DNA from 3 places in the Exiguobacterium sp. SL-10 genome. Region 1 is predicted to be linked to each of the others. Evidence: predicted binding sites of a transcription regulator. Region 1 holds the regulator's gene; each other region holds the start of a gene.
What was found. The regulator LexA, encoded in region 1, represses DNA repair genes until DNA is damaged. The targets are predictions, from matches to a motif close to CGAACATATGTTCG.

Region 1 (5,659 bases):
CGAGTGGGATATGTTCCGCACACAAGTGACGGAGTGGGAACGCGATCAGTACATGACGCTCTACTAAGTCGATGAACTGGGGACGTTAACCCTACCAATCAGAGTCCTGAACGAGTCTTCGCAAGAAGAACTCATTCAGGACTCTTTTTCTATCACTCTATATAATGAGGGAGTAGGTATGGCTGGATGAGCAAAATAGACGAAACTTAGCGAGGTGCAAGAAGTGGCGACACCATTAAAAGAGGTAGATCATGAGGACTTTTTGCTAGAATTTGGACGACGTATTCAATCCGTTTACCCATCGTTTGACGTACAGGCATTTGTCGCATCGATTGTAGATGAATCATGGGAAGCGTTAGCATTGAAAGGGCGTACTCGCCGGATCTCGACAAAACTCGGGCAGTACTTACCTCAACATTACGAATCGGCTTTGGACATATTGGTTGAAATTGCTGACGATTGTATCGGCTTTTCATATTTATTCTTTCCGGACTTCGTAGCAGTCCATGGACAGGCTGAAGAACATTGGGAACGTTCGATGTCAGCGCTCGAACTCTTCACCCAGAAATCGTCTTCTGAATTCGCGATCCGATCTTTTCTGCTTCGTGATTCGACGCGAGTGCTTGATCGCATGATGGCATGGGCCGAGCATCCGGATGAGCATGTACGAAGGTTGGCAAGTGAAGGCTGTCGCCCGCGTCTTCCGTGGGCGGAATCGTTACCGATGTTCAAAGAAGACCCGGCTCCAGTGTTGGCAGTTTTAGAGTTATTAAAACGAGACCCCTCATTATATGTAAGAAAAAGTGTCGCCAACAACCTCAACGATATCTCGAAAGATCACCCTGAAGCCGTGCTCGAAGTCTCGCGTCGATGGCAAGGCGAACATCCTCATACCGACTGGGTCATCAGACATGCGTGCCGAACGTTAATTAAATCTGCACACCCGGACGCGTTAACATTGTTTGGTTATACGCAAGAAACAGATTTAACCGTCAACGCATCGATTACGATACATCCGAATGTGATCAGCATAGGTGAGGCGTGCGAGATTCAGTATGAGATGTCGATTCGTCCAGGAGATGCCGCCTATATTCGTGTCGAATACGCCATCGATTTCATAAAAGCGAACGGGAAAGCGAGTCGTAAAGCCTTCCTGTTAGCGAATAAAATCGTCGCCGGGGGTGCGCGACTTGCAGCGAATAGAGTTCATAACTGGTCTGATTTGACGACCCGTAGGCATTATCCGGGTGAGCATCGAATCGTCTTGTTGGTAAATGGTCGCGAAGTCGCTGAGAATCACATCATGTTGCATCAACGTAATGATTGATTCATACTTTGCGATACAATATGATGCCAGCACCCAAATCTGTGTGGACAGGAGAGATGATCACGATGGAAAAAGGGACATTATTTTTTCTTTGTGGGAAGATGGGGGCAGGGAAATCAACGACATCCAAGCGAATCGAGCTCGAAAAGCATGCGGTACGGTTGTCTGAAGATGAGTGGTTACAGGCACTTTATCCTAATCAGATTCATACGTTCGAAAATTACAGACGACACGCTGAACTTCTCAAACCAATCGTAGAAACAACTGTCCAGCGCATGCTTGAAGTAGGGGTGGATGTCGTGATGGACTTCCCGGCCAACACAATCGGTCTACGTCAATGGTTTCTTGCCATGGCGACTGAGGTTGGTGCAGACCATCAATTGATTTATCTGAACCTTAGCGACGAGCAGTGTATGAGACAAATTGCTAACAGGCGGACAGAAATGCCTGAGCGAGCAGTATTTGACACAAAAGAAGTGTTCGATTATGTCACTTCATTTTTTGAAGCACCTTCTGAGTCGGAAGGAATCCGAATTGTCGAGTATGATTAATCCGTTAATATCTTCAGACGCTTAAAAAAGGGCAGCCCAGTCTACTAGACGGGTTGCCCTTTTAGGTGTATAGCATAACTATCTGTTTAAAACGCACGCTTCAGGAACGTAGACGCGTAGTCGAGCGCGGTATGTAGCGTCGTCGCGAAGACGAGTCCGAAGAAGCATGCCACTCCGTTCAGGTCGAGCCAAGAGCTGACAGCTTCCTCATACGGTGTGAGCGTGAGAACAAGCGTGAGCGGGAAGCCGAGATAGACGACCCGGATGAGATCGCTCAACAGCGGCAGATGTGAAAACAGCGATCGGTGAGGCATGAGCTTCACGTAAGGGAGCCAAAAGCCCCGGAGCGGCCCCCATCGGTAGTAGGCGTCCGACTTCAAATCGAGGTCCGGGGAGAGCCAGAACGTCCCGATGAGAGCGCCGAGCAGGAAAACCGTCGGCACATCGATGTCAATAAAAGGCGTGGCAATCGCTAGAGCACCGATTGCCACGAGATTTGTACGGGTATGTGTCTTGCCACTCGCCATTAGTGAATCGTGCGGTATACACCGATGACCTTCCCTAAAATTGACACGTTATCGAAATACATCGCTTCAAGCTCGTCGTTCTCCGGTTGGAGGCGAACTTTCGAAGCCTCTTTATAAATCCGTTTCACGGTCGCTTCGCCTTCATCGGTCATAGCGACGACAATCTCTCCATTGTCGGCCGTGTTCTGTTGACGAACGAGGACGCGGTCCCCATCCAAAATTCCTGCGTTAATCATTGAGTCTCCGGAGACCGAAAGCATGTAAACGTTGTCGGATCCGACGACGTGAGCCGGGAGCGGGAAGTGTTCTTCCACGTTCTCGATCGCTGTGATCGGCGTACCGGCTGTAACTTTCCCGATGACCGGCACATACATAACGGCATCATGGTCTTCGACGACTGACATCTCTTCATCCAAAATCTCGATGGCACGTGGCTTCGTTTTGTCACGTCGAATCAATCCACGTTTTTCAAGACGGTCCAAGTGGCCGTGGACGGTCGAGCTCGATGCGAGCCCGACAGCTTCGCCGATTTCGCGGACTGAAGGGGGATACCCTTTTGCTCGGACCTCAGCTTTTATAAAATCAAGAATCTGTTGTTGTCTTGCTGACATTTTTTTCAATGGATTTCACCTCGATTATGTCGAATAACCTGCGAACGCATCCTATTCTTTATGGATTTAGTTTAACACAAGAACACATGAGCGCACAAACATTCGTTCGTTTTTTTCTACTTGACCGAACAGAAGTTCTTGTTTTATGATGAGAACAGATAAACGAACAAACGTTCCCGAGAACGTGCATTCTTATTCCCAGGAGGTAATCATCATGAGAGATACTATTAATGGAATCATTTTAGTCGGCATGTTGGCACTTGGTATGTTCGCATTTTTTGCAGTCGGTGAGCTGCGTAACAATGAGGTCGCCGTGACCGAACAAAAAGTCGAACACAGCATTGAAGAAGAAGTCGCCTTGACCGAGGCGGAGACGCTCGAAGCGCACATTCTCGCTGAACGAGACGAGGAAGAGAACGACGAGACGACGTGGTTCGCCGCCGAATAATCTTTTCTGATTGCGTACAGCCCCTAAACCTGTGTATCGTAGAGGGCGAATGGAGAGAAAGGAAGTGACGCGATGAGGGTCGTCATTTATTGTCGCGTATCGACGAACAAGTCCACCCAAGAGACATCGCTCAGTCGCCAGGCGGACGAATTGACGCAGATGGCGAAACGTCTTGACGCCGAAATCGTTGATGTGATCAGCGAGCAAGAGAGCGGGTATGAGGTCAATCGGACTGGATTACTTGATTTGTTGGAGCACGTTTCGACGTCCCACCTCGATGCTGTGCTCGTTAGCGATGACAGTCGTCTGGGGCGGGGAAACGCGAAAATTGCCATCTTGCATACACTCATGAAGCATAACGTCCGCTTGTTGACGATGCAGTCGTCCGATGAATACGTCGTCTCTGATGCCGAGAAAATGGTGCTCGAAATCGTGAGTGTCGTCGAAGAGTATCAACGTAAGATTCATAACGCTAAAATATCGCGTGGAATGCGCCGGGCGGTCGCAAATGGCTTCAATCCGCACCGAAATATTCAGCACCACGACCAAGGTGGTCGGAGCCGAATCGAGGTCCCGATTGAGGAAATCGTCCAACTGCGCGAGCGTGGGCTCACGTTCGCTGAAATTGCGGCCACGCTCCGGGGTTTTGGTTATGAGGTATCGAAAGCGACCGTGAATCGACGCTATTTGGAGCATGTATCGGTACCAGAAACTTGATTCCTGCTCGCTGATTTTGTACAGTAGAAGAACAAATTCAGTAGAGAGGGGGCGAGCCTGATGCTAGCACCTGAACAGTTGGAGCGAATCAATTTCCTCGCCAACAAAGCGAAAACAGATGGTCTATCAACTCAAGAGATGGACGAGCAACAAGTACTACGTCAACAATATTTGCAAGCGTTCCGCCAATCATTCAAATCACAGATGATGGGAATGAAGGTCGTCGATCCGGACGGGAACGACGTGACGCCAGAAAAACTAAAAGACGAGCAGAAACGTCACCGCTCGGAATGACCATGAATGCACATCCTATTTCATATAGGGTGTGCATGTTTGTTATACGCGAACGCTGATCAGGGGGGCTTATTGATGCGTTTTCAAGCGAAAGGAAGTAAACGATTCCATTTAATGTGTTATACTAATTAATTAGTTGTGACACACGAATGAGTGTGCTAAAATATGACGGGTAGAAACTTTGTAACAACAGAGAGGATGAAATTAGTGGAAACAACTACTAAAGAACTATTAGCGATTAACTCGATTCGGACGCTCTCAATCGATGCGGTCCAAAAAGCGAACTCTGGTCACCCGGGGATGCCGATGGGTGCGGCTCCGATGGCGTTCACACTTTGGACGGATAAGATGCGTCACAACCCGAAAAATCCGAACTGGTTCAACCGTGACCGGTTCGTGCTTTCAGCGGGACACGGTTCGATGCTCTTGTACTCGCTTCTTCACTTATCTGGTTACGACCTTTCAATGGACGATCTCAAATCGTTCCGTCAAATGGATTCGAAGACGCCTGGGCATCCAGAGTATCGTCACACAGCTGGTGTCGACGCGACGACTGGACCGCTCGGACAAGGGATTGCCATGGCTGTCGGGATGGCAATGGCTGAAAAGCATTTGGAAGCGACATACAACCGCGATGAGTTTAAAGTGGTTGACCACTTCACATACGGGATTTGTGGAGACGGTGACTTGATGGAAGGCGTGTCGGCAGAAGCTGCCTCACTCGCTGGTCACTTGAAACTCGGAAAGCTCGTCGTCCTTTATGATTCAAACGACATCTCACTTGATGGTGATCTTCACAAGTCGTTCTCGGAAAGTGTCGAAGATCGTTTCAACGCCTATGGCTGGCAAGTCATTCGTGTCGAGGACGGTACGGATATCGATACAATCGCGAAAGCAATCGACGAAGCGAAAGCGGAAACGTCGAAACCAACACTTATCGAAGTTAAAACGGTGATTGGTTTCGGTTCACCGAACAAATCAGGAAAATCGGCATCGCACGGTGCACCACTCGGTGAAGCGGAAATCGAACTCACGAAGCAGTTCTACAAATGGGAAGGCGAGAACTTCTACGTACCGACCGAAGTGTACGACTTGTTCAATGATAAAGTCGTTGAGCCGGGTGCGAAACATGAAGCGGACTGGAATGAACTCGTCGAAGCATACAAGTCAGCACATCCTGAACT
Region 2 (5,659 bases), on a different contig from region 1:
TCCGGCCGTTCAACCGGGACGTTCAAGATGTCCGCTTGGAACTGCATGAGGAAGTTGTTGTTGACCGCACCACCATCGACGCGGAGTGTCTTCAACTCGATGCCAGAATCTTGTTCCATCGCCGTCAAGACGTCGCGCGTCTGATAAGCGAGTGACTCGAGTGTCGCCCGGACGAAATGCTCTTTCTCCGTCCCACGTGTGAGGCCGAAGATGGCACCGCGGACGTCCGAGTTCCAGTACGGGGCACCGAGTCCGACGAAGGCTGGGACGACGTAGACGCCGTCTGTCGTTTCGACGCGGTTGGCGTACTGTTCCGTATCTTTCGCTGACTTGAGCATACGAAGTCCATCACGGAGCCATTGGATGGCTGAACCGGCGACGAAAATCGAACCTTCGAGCGCATATTCGACTTTACCGTTATACCCCCATGCGATCGTTGTGAGCAGACCGTGGTCTGATTTGACGGCTTCTTCACCCGTGTTCATGAGCATGAAGCAACCTGTTCCGTACGTGTTCTTGCCTTCCCCTGACTCGAAGCAGGCCTGACCGAACAGGGCCGCCTGTTGGTCACCGGCCGCGCCGGCGATTGGGACTTCAAAGCCGAAGAAGTGATACGGGATCGTGTTGGCGTATACTTCACTCGACGGTTTGACTTCCGGGAGCATCGATTTTGGTACCGTCAAGATCTCAAGCAGTTCATCGTCCCATTGTTGCTCATAAATGTTATACATGAGCGTCCGTGAGGCGTTCGAGTAGTCTGTGACGTGGGCGTGGCCGCCTGACAGTTTCCAGATGAGCCAAGTGTCGATCGTTCCGAAGAGGAGGTCACCGGCTTCTGCTTTCTCGCGGGCACCTTCGACGTTGTCGAGAATCCATTTGACTTTCGTACCTGAGAAGTAGGCGTCAATCAAGAGGCCCGTCTTATCGCGGAACAAGTCGCCATGACCCGCTTCCTTCAATTCATCACAAATGCCGGCCGTTTGACGTGATTGCCAGACGACAGCGTTATAGACCGGGCGACCTGTCGATTTCTCCCAGACGACGGCTGTTTCCCGTTGGTTCGTAATCCCGATGGCAGCGATCTCTTTCGGATCGATGTCGGCCGAACCGAACGCCTCGGCCATGACGGCGAGGACGGAACCCCAAATCTCATTGGCGTTATGCTCGACCCAGCCTGGCTTAGGGAAGTATTGTTTGAACTCGCGCTGGGCGGTCGTGACGATTTTGCCGTCGTGGTCGAAGATGATGGCCCGTGAGCTTGTCGTTCCTTGGTCAAGTGCTAAGATGTAGCGTTTTTCTTTCTCCATATGAGAGAGCCTCCTTAGAAATTAGAAAGATTATGGTACAAGAATGCCGTACAGCAATGCGGCGATGACCGCCCCGATGATCGGTCCGACGACCGGGATCCATGAGTAGCCCCAGTCCGACGTGCCTTTACCTTTGATTGGAAGGATCGCATGCGCAATCCGTGGCCCGAGGTCACGCGCTGGGTTGATGGCATATCCCGTTGTACCACCAAGCGAGAGACCAATCGAGACAATCAAGAAACCGACGATGAGCGGATTCAATCCGTCGGCAAAAGTGTTGGCCCCAAATGACAAGAGGGCGAAGACGAGGACGAACGTGCCGATGATTTCCCCAATCAAGTTGAACGGCGTGTTACGAATCCCTGGTGCGGTCGAGAACGTCGCCAATTTGGCGCCTGGGTCGTCGGTCGCATCATAGTGCGGTTTGTAATGGACATACACGAGGACGGCCCCGATGAACGCCCCGATGAATTGTGCCAAAATATAGCCTGGCACATCGGCCCATGGGAATGAGCCTGCTGTCGCAAGTCCGATAGTGACGGCAGGGTTGATGTGCGCCCCTCCGTAGATGCCGGCCGCATAAACCCCGACCATAACGGCCAAGCCCCAACCGAACGTGATGACGATCCAGCCTGCGTTCTCCGCTTTTGAGTGACGGAGGACGACGCCGGCGACGACACCGTTACCGAGCAAGATGAGTAGCATTGTACCAATAATTTCGCTGATGAATGCTGACATGTGATACTCCCTTCCTTCCATATTAAATTTGGCTTACCACTTCATTATATGCCCCAAATGTAAGCGTTTCAAAACCGAATATGCAAAAAAAACCACTTTTCTTATGAAAAGTGGTTTTGATTGACAAACCGCCGTCTGAAATCGAGGGTGATGCCGACGAGAAAAGCAAGGAGGACAGCCAAACTCGCGTATGTGAGCAGGGGGAATCTCGTAGTGCCGAGGTCGAGGATGATCGACGCAATGACGGAAAGATAGAGCCAAGCAAGTCGTCTTGAAATCTCTTTGTCGTTATAACGATTCGTCAGTGTTGCACCGATCGGCGCACCGATGAATGCCCCGAGGACGAGGGCGAGCGGCGTCACATAATCGAGCGACAGCGATGGCAGATAGCCGACGAGGCCACCGAGCGAGATGAACAAGACCGCAGCCAAGCTCGTCCCGACCCCGCGATGCGTCGTGAAGCCGAGCCAACTGACGAGGAGCGGGACGATGATGAACCCGCCACCGATGCCGAGGAGGGCGGACAACAGTCCGGCCATCGCCCCGATCATGATCCCGGCAAAGAGTGTTGATTTTTTAGGCTTCTGCGGTTTTGATGTTTTCTTTAATAGCGTAACGGCAAAATAAGATAGGATAGCGAGATAAAATAGGTTCAACAACCAATCGTACGTCCCGGAAATCGAGAGGACGAGTCGGCTCGACAGCTGTGCTGTCAAGGCGCCGGTCAATCCGACCGTGATACCCGTCGACCAGGACACGTTGCCGAGAGATGTATGTTTTTTCGCGCCGGACAGGCTCGTCCCGACGACGAACAAGAGCGACGTGGCGACGGCCTCTGCTGCCGAATAACCACTAAAGAGAAGCACCGGGACGATGACGACCCCGCCGCCGATACCGAAGAATCCGGACAAGGCACCCACGATGGCACCGAGCGGGATGAAGAGAAGCGACCACATGACGACCAACTCGTTTCTATTTAGATTCACTCTCCATCATAACGAAAAGCGGAACGAGTTGGGAAGCGTGTCAGAAGCGAATATTTGTTCGCGTATGTGCTATAATCAAGTCAATATGCAAGGAACAGAAAGCGAGGAATATACATGGATAAGATTAGCGTTCCGTTCGGCTTACAATCAGAATATAAGCCGGCCGGCGACCAACCGGAGGCGATTCGACAGCTCGTCGAGGGTGTCAATCGCGGCGACCGGTACCAAACGTTACTCGGGGCGACCGGTACCGGGAAGACGTTCACCGTATCGAACGTCATCCAAGAAGTGAAGAAGCCAACGCTCGTCTTGGCCCACAACAAGACGCTCGCCGGACAGCTCTACTCCGAGTTCAAAGAATTCTTCCCGAACAACGCCGTCGAATATTTCGTCAGCTATTACGATTACTATCAGCCAGAGGCGTACGTGCCGTCGACCGACACGTTCATCGAGAAAGACGCCTCGATCAACGATGAGATCGATAAACTTCGCCACTCGGCGACCTCGGCTCTGTTCGAGCGCGATGATGTCATCATCGTCGCTTCGGTATCGTGCATCTACGGTCTCGGTAACCCGGAAGAATATAACAGTCTCGTCTTGAGTCTCCGTGTTGGGAAAGAGATGGGGCGCGATCAAATGCTCCGCAAATTGATCGACATCCAATATGAACGGAACGACATCGACTTCCAACGGGGTCGGTTCCGTGTCCGTGGGGACGTCGTCGAAATCTTCCCGGCGTCACGTGACGAGCAGTGCTTACGCGTCGAATTTTTCGGGGACGAGATTGATCGGATTCGCGAGATGGACCCGCTTACCGGCGAAATCATCGCCGATCGCGAGCATGTATCGATTTTCCCAGCATCCCACTTCGTCACGCGTGACGAGAAGTTACAAAAAGCGATCGTCAACATCGAGGCCGAACTCGAACAACAGCTTGAGAAGTTCCGTGAAGAAGGCAAGTTACTCGAGGCGCAACGTCTCGAGCAGCGGACGAACTACGATCTCGAGATGATGCGTGAGATGGGCTACTGTTCAGGCATTGAGAACTATTCGCGCCATTTGAACTTGACGGAGGCAGGAGCGACACCGTACACGCTCATCGACTACTTCCCGAAAGACTTCTTGCTCATCGCTGATGAGTCGCACGTGACGCTCCCGCAAGTGCGCGGGATGTATAATGGGGACCAAGCACGGAAACAAGTGCTCGTCGACCACGGTTTCCGTCTGCCGTCGGCAAAGGACAACCGGCCGCTCAAGTTTGACGAGTTCGAGAAGAAGTTGAGCCAGGCCATCTTCATCTCGGCGACACCGGGTCCGTATGAGCTCGAACATACGCCGAACATGATTGAACAGATTATCCGACCGACGGGTCTCCTCGATCCAACGATTGAGATTCACCCAATTAAAGGGCAGATTGACTACTTGATGGACCAAATCCGTGAGCGCATTAAACAGGACGAACGCGTCCTCGTGACGACGCTCACGAAGAAGATGGCCGAGGACTTATCGGACTATCTGCGTGAAGCGGGCATCAAGGTCAACTATATGCACTCGGAAATCAAGACGCTCGAGCGGATTGAGATTATCCGCGACTTGCGTCTCGGAAAATACGACGTCCTCGTCGGAATCAACTTGCTGCGGGAAGGTCTAGACATCCCGGAAGTGAGTCTCGTCACGATTCTCGACGCCGACAAGGAAGGCTTCCTCCGTTCGGACCGGTCGCTCATCCAGACGATCGGACGGGCAGCCCGGAACTCGAACGGCCACGTCATCTTGTTCGCGGATAAGATGACCGACTCGATGACACGGGCGATTGAAGAGACCGACCGCCGTCGCTCGATTCAACAGGCTTATAATGAAGAACACGGCATCACGCCGCAGACGATCCGCAAAGAAGTGCGCGGTGTCATCCGGGCGACGGTCGACGCCGAGGAGGATGTGCTCGAATCGCTCAGTTCGATGAAACCGGCCGAGCGCGAAGAAGCCATCGCCAAGCTAGAAGAAGAAATGAAACAAGCGGCCCGCGACCTCCAGTTCGAACGGGCGGCCGAATTGCGTGACTTAATCTTGGAGTTGAAGGTAGGGAATTAAATGGCTGAGAAGAAAAATGCGATCGTCATCAAAGGCGCTCGCGTCAATAACTTAAAAAATATTGATATTGATATCCCCCGTGATCAGCTCGTCGTCTTGACGGGCTTGTCGGGTTCCGGGAAATCGTCACTCGCGTTCGATACGATTTACGCCGAGGGACAGCGTCGCTACGTCGAGAGTCTATCGGCCTACGCCCGTCAGTTCCTCGGACAGATGGACAAGCCGGACGTCGACACGATTGAGGGCCTCAGCCCGGCTATCTCGATCGACCAGAAGACGACGAGCCGTAACCCGCGCTCGACCGTCGGGACGGTCACGGAAATCTATGACTACTTACGCCTGTTGTTCGCTAGGATCGGGAAACCGGTCTGTCCGCGTCACGGCATCGAAATCTCGAGCCAGACGATTTCGCAAATGGTCGACCAAGTGATGGAACTGCCGGAGAAGTCGCGCTTGCAAATTTTGGCGCCAATCGTCTCAGGTCGCAAAGGGACGCACGTCAAAGTGTTCGATTCGCTTAAAAAGGAAGGCTTCGTC
Region 3 (5,659 bases), on a different contig from region 1:
AAAGGAATGGCAGAAGGATTTCTTGCAGGCTACAGCGACGGGAATCAGTCAATCGTTCGAGAAGTGAGAGGGGAGCAGTTGCTCCAATTACTCGAGACGGCTTACCTTCACCATCAGCTGTTACTTCAAGAAGAATTGACACGGGAGGATACGATTCGTTATGGAAGCAAGGAAGCCATCACAACCCGGCTGTTCGGATTATGTGACGCACTGAAACAGTTCGCCACCTCTCGATTGACTGAAATATGATTTTTTTACCCCGGTCACTCTTCGACGCATCCATCGCGATGCGTCTTTTTGTTTTGTCGATTATGTTAACGTTTCGCCAGAGCCGTTTACAAAGGGAAGGGACAGGCGTACACTGAACTCGTTTTCGACATCATGGAAAGAAGGAATGCAAGAATGGACAACTTCATGACATCACGCCAAGGATGGCAAAAGGACATCTCGGCCGGGATCACCGTCGGGGTCGTCGCCGTGCCGCTCGCGATGGCGTTCGCGATCGCCTCAGGCGTCGGACCGGTGTACGGCTTGTACACGGCCATCATCGCCGGCATCCTCGTCAGCTTGTTCGGAGGCTCGACGTTCCAAATCGCCGGACCGACCGGCGCCTTCATCCCGATCGTCTCGGGCGTCATGCTCGCGCACGGCTACGAAGGATTGCTCGTGACGACGTTCCTCGCTGGGATCCTGTTGTTCCTTATGAGCGTACTCCGCGTCGGACGACTCATCCGCTTCATGCCGCGCGCCGTCACAATCGGGTTCACGGCCGGAATCGCCGTCGTCATCTTCGTCGACCAGCTCGACGAACTGTTCGGCATCTCGTTTCAGAAGGCGCCGCACTTCCACGAGAATTTGCTGAAGCTCGTGACATCGTTACATGAAGCGAGCTTATGGCCTGTCTTCATTGCCGCCATCGGTTTCTTGACGCTCTGGCTCGTACCAAAACTACCCGTCAAGTTACCGCTTCTCTTGATGGCGATGCTCGTGCCGACGTTCGTCAGTCTCGTCATCCCAGGGGAAGTCGCGACGATCGGTAGTGCCTATGGCGGCATTCCGAGCGGATTGCCTGAGTTCAACTGGCTCGCGATCGACCTCGATTTGATTGCGACGCTGTTGCCATCGGCGTTCGCCATCGCCTTCCTCGGGGCGCTCGAGTCGCTATTGTCGGGTGCGGTCGCGGACGGCATGGCCGGTACGAAGATGAACCCGGACAAGGAACTGTTCGGGCAAGGGCTCGCCAACGTCGTCGTCCCGTTCTTCGGCGGGATCCCGGCGACCGGCGCCATCGCCCGGACGGCGACGAACATTCAAGCAGGGGCCGTCAGCCGCCGCTCCGGGGTCATCCACGGGTTGACGGTGCTCCTCGCCGTGCTCGTGTTGGCACCGCTCGCGAGCTATGTCCCACTGGCCGCCCTCGCCCCGATTCTGATGCGCGTCGCTTGGAACATGTCGGAGCGGCACCACGTCTTCGAGATGCTCAAGCATCGGTCGGCCGAATCGCTCGTTTTGCTCGTCACGCTCGGGCTGACCGTGTTCGTCGACCTCGTCGTCGCCGTCGAGGTCGGGGTCATCTGTGCGCTCGCCTTGTTCGCGAAACGGATGGCCGATACGATTGACGTCCGCGAACAGACGGAACGGTACGTGACGCGCGACGGTCAAGTCGTCTTCAGTGTCGAGGGTCCGCTCTTCTTCGGGGCAATCGAGATGTTCGAGCACGTATTGCATCATATCCATGACGAGCCTGACGTGTTCATCTTCAACTTCCACCGTTGTCCGGTCATCGATGTGACGGCCGTCGAAGAGATTCGCCGCGTCGTCCGGGAGTTAAAGGTGGCCGACCGTCGTGTCGTCTTCGCGCACTTATCGGCACCCGTGCGGCAGACGCTCACGCATTACGGCGTGCTCGATCATGTCGACACGTTCGAGACGACACAGGAAGCGATTGACGCGTCTTAACGGACGGACAGAATCTGACCGAACGGGATGCGGCGCACGTCTGTGTCGAACAGCTCGACTTCACGCTCGGCGTAATAGATGGCGTGGACGTAGCCGCGCACCGTATGGGTCATGCCGTTGTCGAACAGCGTTAGCTCGACGGCGTCTCCTTCCCGGATGGCGCGTTCGAGCTCGGTTTGCCACAGATAGAGGAGCTGCTCATCCAAATCGGGCAGCTCGATCTTTTGGACGTGGGCGTAATATTTCTTCAAGAGCGCTACGTGCTCGGGCATGAGGAACGGAATCCATTTCAATTCACCGCGGTCTTTGTAGCGGGTCTGGCTCATGACGATTCACCTCCTTGTTTATGTCCGCCGATGAGGCGTTGCCGCGTCCGGAGCGGACTGTCTTTCAATAAGCTCGACGCCGGCCGAATCGTGCCGCGCCCGAAACGGACGTTCAAGCTGTCGACAAGGTCGAGGAAGTCGAACCGGCGTGCTCGGGCCCACTCGTCCTCGAAGAACGACAGCTGGACGTGGTCGCTGCGAGGCTCGAGCTTGCCGAGGGCGACCGAGACGTAACGTACGGCCTCCGTCTCGTCCCACGCGTCGAGGAAGAGCGTCAATAATACCGGCAAGAACTCGCGCTCGTCCGCTGTGAAGCGGGCGAGCTTTTTTTGTTTGCTGAAGCCGCGCCGCTCGCTCGTCCGGGTGTAACGGACACCGAGATGGATGCTGCCGCCGACGAGTCCGGCCTGCCGCGTCCGCATCCCGACCTCGACGGCAATGGCCTGCAAGACGAGCCGGATGGCCGCATACGTCGTATAGTCCTTCATGAGCGTGATGCCATGACCGATCGTCCGCGGCCGCTGTCGCTTTGCCCCGAATAACGAGCTTGGCGGGAGGATCGTCGGTGACTCGTCGATGCCCCAGGCGTGATGCCACAGCTCGGCGCCGATGACGCCGAACTTCTCATGGAGCGTCTCGAGCGGATAGCGGGCGAGGTCACCGATCGTGTCGATGCCGAGCCGCCGGAGATGGACTTCCATCTTCGCGCCGACGCCCCACATCTTGCCGATCGGGGCCGGGTGGATCAATCGTTCGACGTCGTGGAGGAAACAGCTGGCGACACCCGTCTTTTTCCCATGCAAGTCGAGGACGAGCTTGGCGAGGACGTTGTTTGGTCCGATGCCGATCGTGACCGGGATGCCGGTATAGCGGAACACGGTCGAGCGGATGAGGCGGGCGACGTGCGCATCGTTCCCGAACAGTTGCTCCGTCCCGGTCAAGTCGACGAGCGTCTCATCAATCGAGTAAACGCGAATCGCCTCCGGGGGCGCGAACTGATGCAAGATATGGACGATTTGTACGGACACGTTCAAATAATGACTCATCCGGGCCTCGGCGTAGATGACGTGCCGCCGCTCGTGCCACGGCAAGCGGTCGATGTGGAACCGTCTAGAGCCGGTCTTGATGCCGAGCTGTTTCATGGGCGGCGTCGCGGCGAGGACGAGGGCGCCGTTGTCCTGTAAGTTCGATAAGACGACGAGCTTTGTCTTGTACGGGTTCAACTTGCGGGCGGCGCACTCGCAACTGGCGTAGAACGAGACGCTGTCGATACAAAAAATCCGACGTCGCATAGCCACCTCTCCTTTTTTACGAACAAACGTTCTGTTTTTTTCATCGTATCACGGTCTCACGCCGTCTCAAATAGAAAAATGAAAAGAAATTTGAAAGAAGTCAAAAAAAGGGTGAAATGCATGATGAAATTCCAACTTTTTGGGATTTACCGAAATAATAAAGCGAGGGAGAAACAAAATCCGGTATAATGGGAGGGTAGCTAGACAAATATGGTTTCGGACGATGGAGGCTATCCTGTGATTGATTTTGTGAAGCAATTGACCAATGATCAGGCACGATGATTGAAAACCTATAAGAAACAAGTCGAACGCATCAACGCGTACGAGGAGACGATGCAAGCATTGGACGATGCAGCGCTTCGCCAGTACGCGCTCGAATTGAAACAGCGGCTCACGGACGGTGCGGACGTCCGCGCCATCACGGAGGAAGGGTTCGCCCTCGTCCGCGAGGCATCGGTCCGCACGATCGGGCTCCGTCACTATGACGTCCAGCTCATCGGAGGTCTCGCGCTCCTCGAAGGGAATATTGCGGAGATGCCGACCGGGGAAGGGAAGACGCTCGTCGCGGCATTGCCTGCGTTCGTCAAGGCGCTTGAAGGGAAAGGCGTCCATGTCATCACGGTGAACGACTATTTGGCGCAACGTGACGCCGAACAGATCGGGAAGATTCACACGTTCCTCGGCCTCACGGTCGGACTGAACGTACCGGAGATGGAGCTTCCTGACAAACAAGCGGCATATGCGGCGACATTACATACGGGGTCGGGACTGAGTTCGGGTTCGACTATCTTCGGGACCATTTGGTCGGCTCGCCGGAAGAACGCGTGCAGCGTCCGTTCCATTTCGCCTTGCTCGATGAAGTCGACAGCGTCTTAATCGACGAGGCGAAGACGCCGCTCATCATCGCCCAGAAGGACGAGTCACACGTCCGCTTGAAACGGCTCGCCCAAGCCGTGTTCGGTCAATTGACGGAAGACGACTATACGGTCGACCTCGAGGCGCGCGCCGTCATGTTCTCGGATCAGGGCATCGAGAAAATCGAGGCGTTGTTCTCGGTCGATAACTTGTTCTCCGCCGAGCACCACGTCCTCTATCACTACATGATGCAGGCGCTCCGGGCGAACGTGTTGTTCGAGCGGGACGTCGACTATATCGTCCAAGAAGGCAAGATCGAGTTGATCGATTTGTTCACGGGCCGGGTCATGGAAGGACGCAGTCTGTCGGAAGGCCTCCATCAGGCGCTCGAGGCGAAAGAACAGCTCGACATCACCGAAGAGAATAAGACGACGGCCGAGATCACGATTCAACACTACTTCCGGATGTATCCGCTCCTCGGTGGCATGACGGGTACGGCGCAGACGTCACGCGAAGAGTTCATGAAGACGTATCAGATGGACGTCGTCCAAGTGCCGACGAACCGGCCGCGTCTGCGTGAAGACTTGCCGGACCGCGTCTTTGACACGATCGCCCATAAATATGCGGCGGTCGGACAAGAAGTGGCGGCCATTCACGCGACGGGACAACCGATCTTAATCGGGACGACATCGATTGCCCAGTCGGAGGCCGTCAGCGAACAGCTCGAGCGACAAGGCATCAAGCATGAGCTGTTGAACGCGAAGACGGTCGCCCAAGAAGCCGAGATCATCGCCGAGGCTGGACGCCTCGGGCACGTGACGATTGCGACGAACATGGCTGGACGCGGGACCGACATCGTCTTAGACGAGACGGCGCGCGAGCGCGGCGGTTTGTACGTCATCGGGACGGAACGTCACGAGTCGCTCCGCGTCGACAACCAGCTCCGCGTCGACAACCAGCTCCGCGGCCGGTCGGGGCGCCAAGGCGACCCGGGCATGTCACGTTTCTTCGTCTCGCTCGAGGACGACCTCGTCAAACGGTACGCCGCCGAGCGATTGAAACGGGTCGAACACAAACTGAAGCCGGACGAGCACGGGGAGATTCGCCACAAGGAAGCCGGCGATATCATCGAATACGCCCAGACGACGATTGAAGGCGTCGGTGTCTCGGTCCGCGACTACATGTTCAAACTCGACGACGTCTTGAACGAGCAGCGCCGCATCATCT

Region 2: uvrB (excinuclease ABC subunit UvrB) is a predicted target of LexA. The motif match lies at 3,079-3,092, and genes of this name have one in related genera.
Region 3: EVJ33_RS13260 (Y-family DNA polymerase) is a predicted target of LexA. The motif match lies at 3,597-3,610, and genes of this name have one in related genera.

What each region holds. Positions count from the first base shown of each region.
Region 1 is NZ_SJUP01000003.1:224,662-230,320, reverse strand. Features, by position in the region: gene glnA (type I glutamate--ammonia ligase) at 1-67, shown strand, start outside; gene EVJ33_RS05795 (DNA alkylation repair protein) at 224-1,327, shown strand; gene EVJ33_RS05790 (P-loop nucleotide/nucleoside kinase family protein) at 1,393-1,878, shown strand; gene EVJ33_RS05785 (metal-binding protein) at 1,965-2,405, opposite strand; gene lexA (transcriptional repressor LexA) at 2,405-3,025, opposite strand; gene EVJ33_RS05775 (hypothetical protein) at 3,231-3,464, shown strand; gene EVJ33_RS05770 (YneB family resolvase-like protein) at 3,537-4,181, shown strand; gene EVJ33_RS05765 (DUF896 domain-containing protein) at 4,242-4,475, shown strand; gene tkt (transketolase) at 4,674-5,659, shown strand, end outside.
Region 2 is NZ_SJUP01000016.1:25,544-31,202, forward strand. Features, by position in the region: gene glpK (glycerol kinase GlpK) at 1-1,307, opposite strand, end outside; gene EVJ33_RS13950 (MIP/aquaporin family protein) at 1,338-2,045, opposite strand; gene EVJ33_RS13955 (sulfite exporter TauE/SafE family protein) at 2,147-3,001, opposite strand; gene uvrB (excinuclease ABC subunit UvrB) at 3,146-5,122, shown strand; gene uvrA (excinuclease ABC subunit UvrA) at 5,123-5,659, shown strand, end outside.
Region 3 is NZ_SJUP01000014.1:26,893-32,551, forward strand. Features, by position in the region: gene EVJ33_RS13245 (phosphotransferase) at 1-249, shown strand, start outside; gene EVJ33_RS13250 (SulP family inorganic anion transporter) at 403-1,959, shown strand; gene EVJ33_RS13255 (YolD-like family protein) at 1,956-2,285, opposite strand; gene EVJ33_RS13260 (Y-family DNA polymerase) at 2,282-3,577, opposite strand; partial or broken gene secA2 (accessory Sec system translocase SecA2) at 3,860-5,659, shown strand, end outside.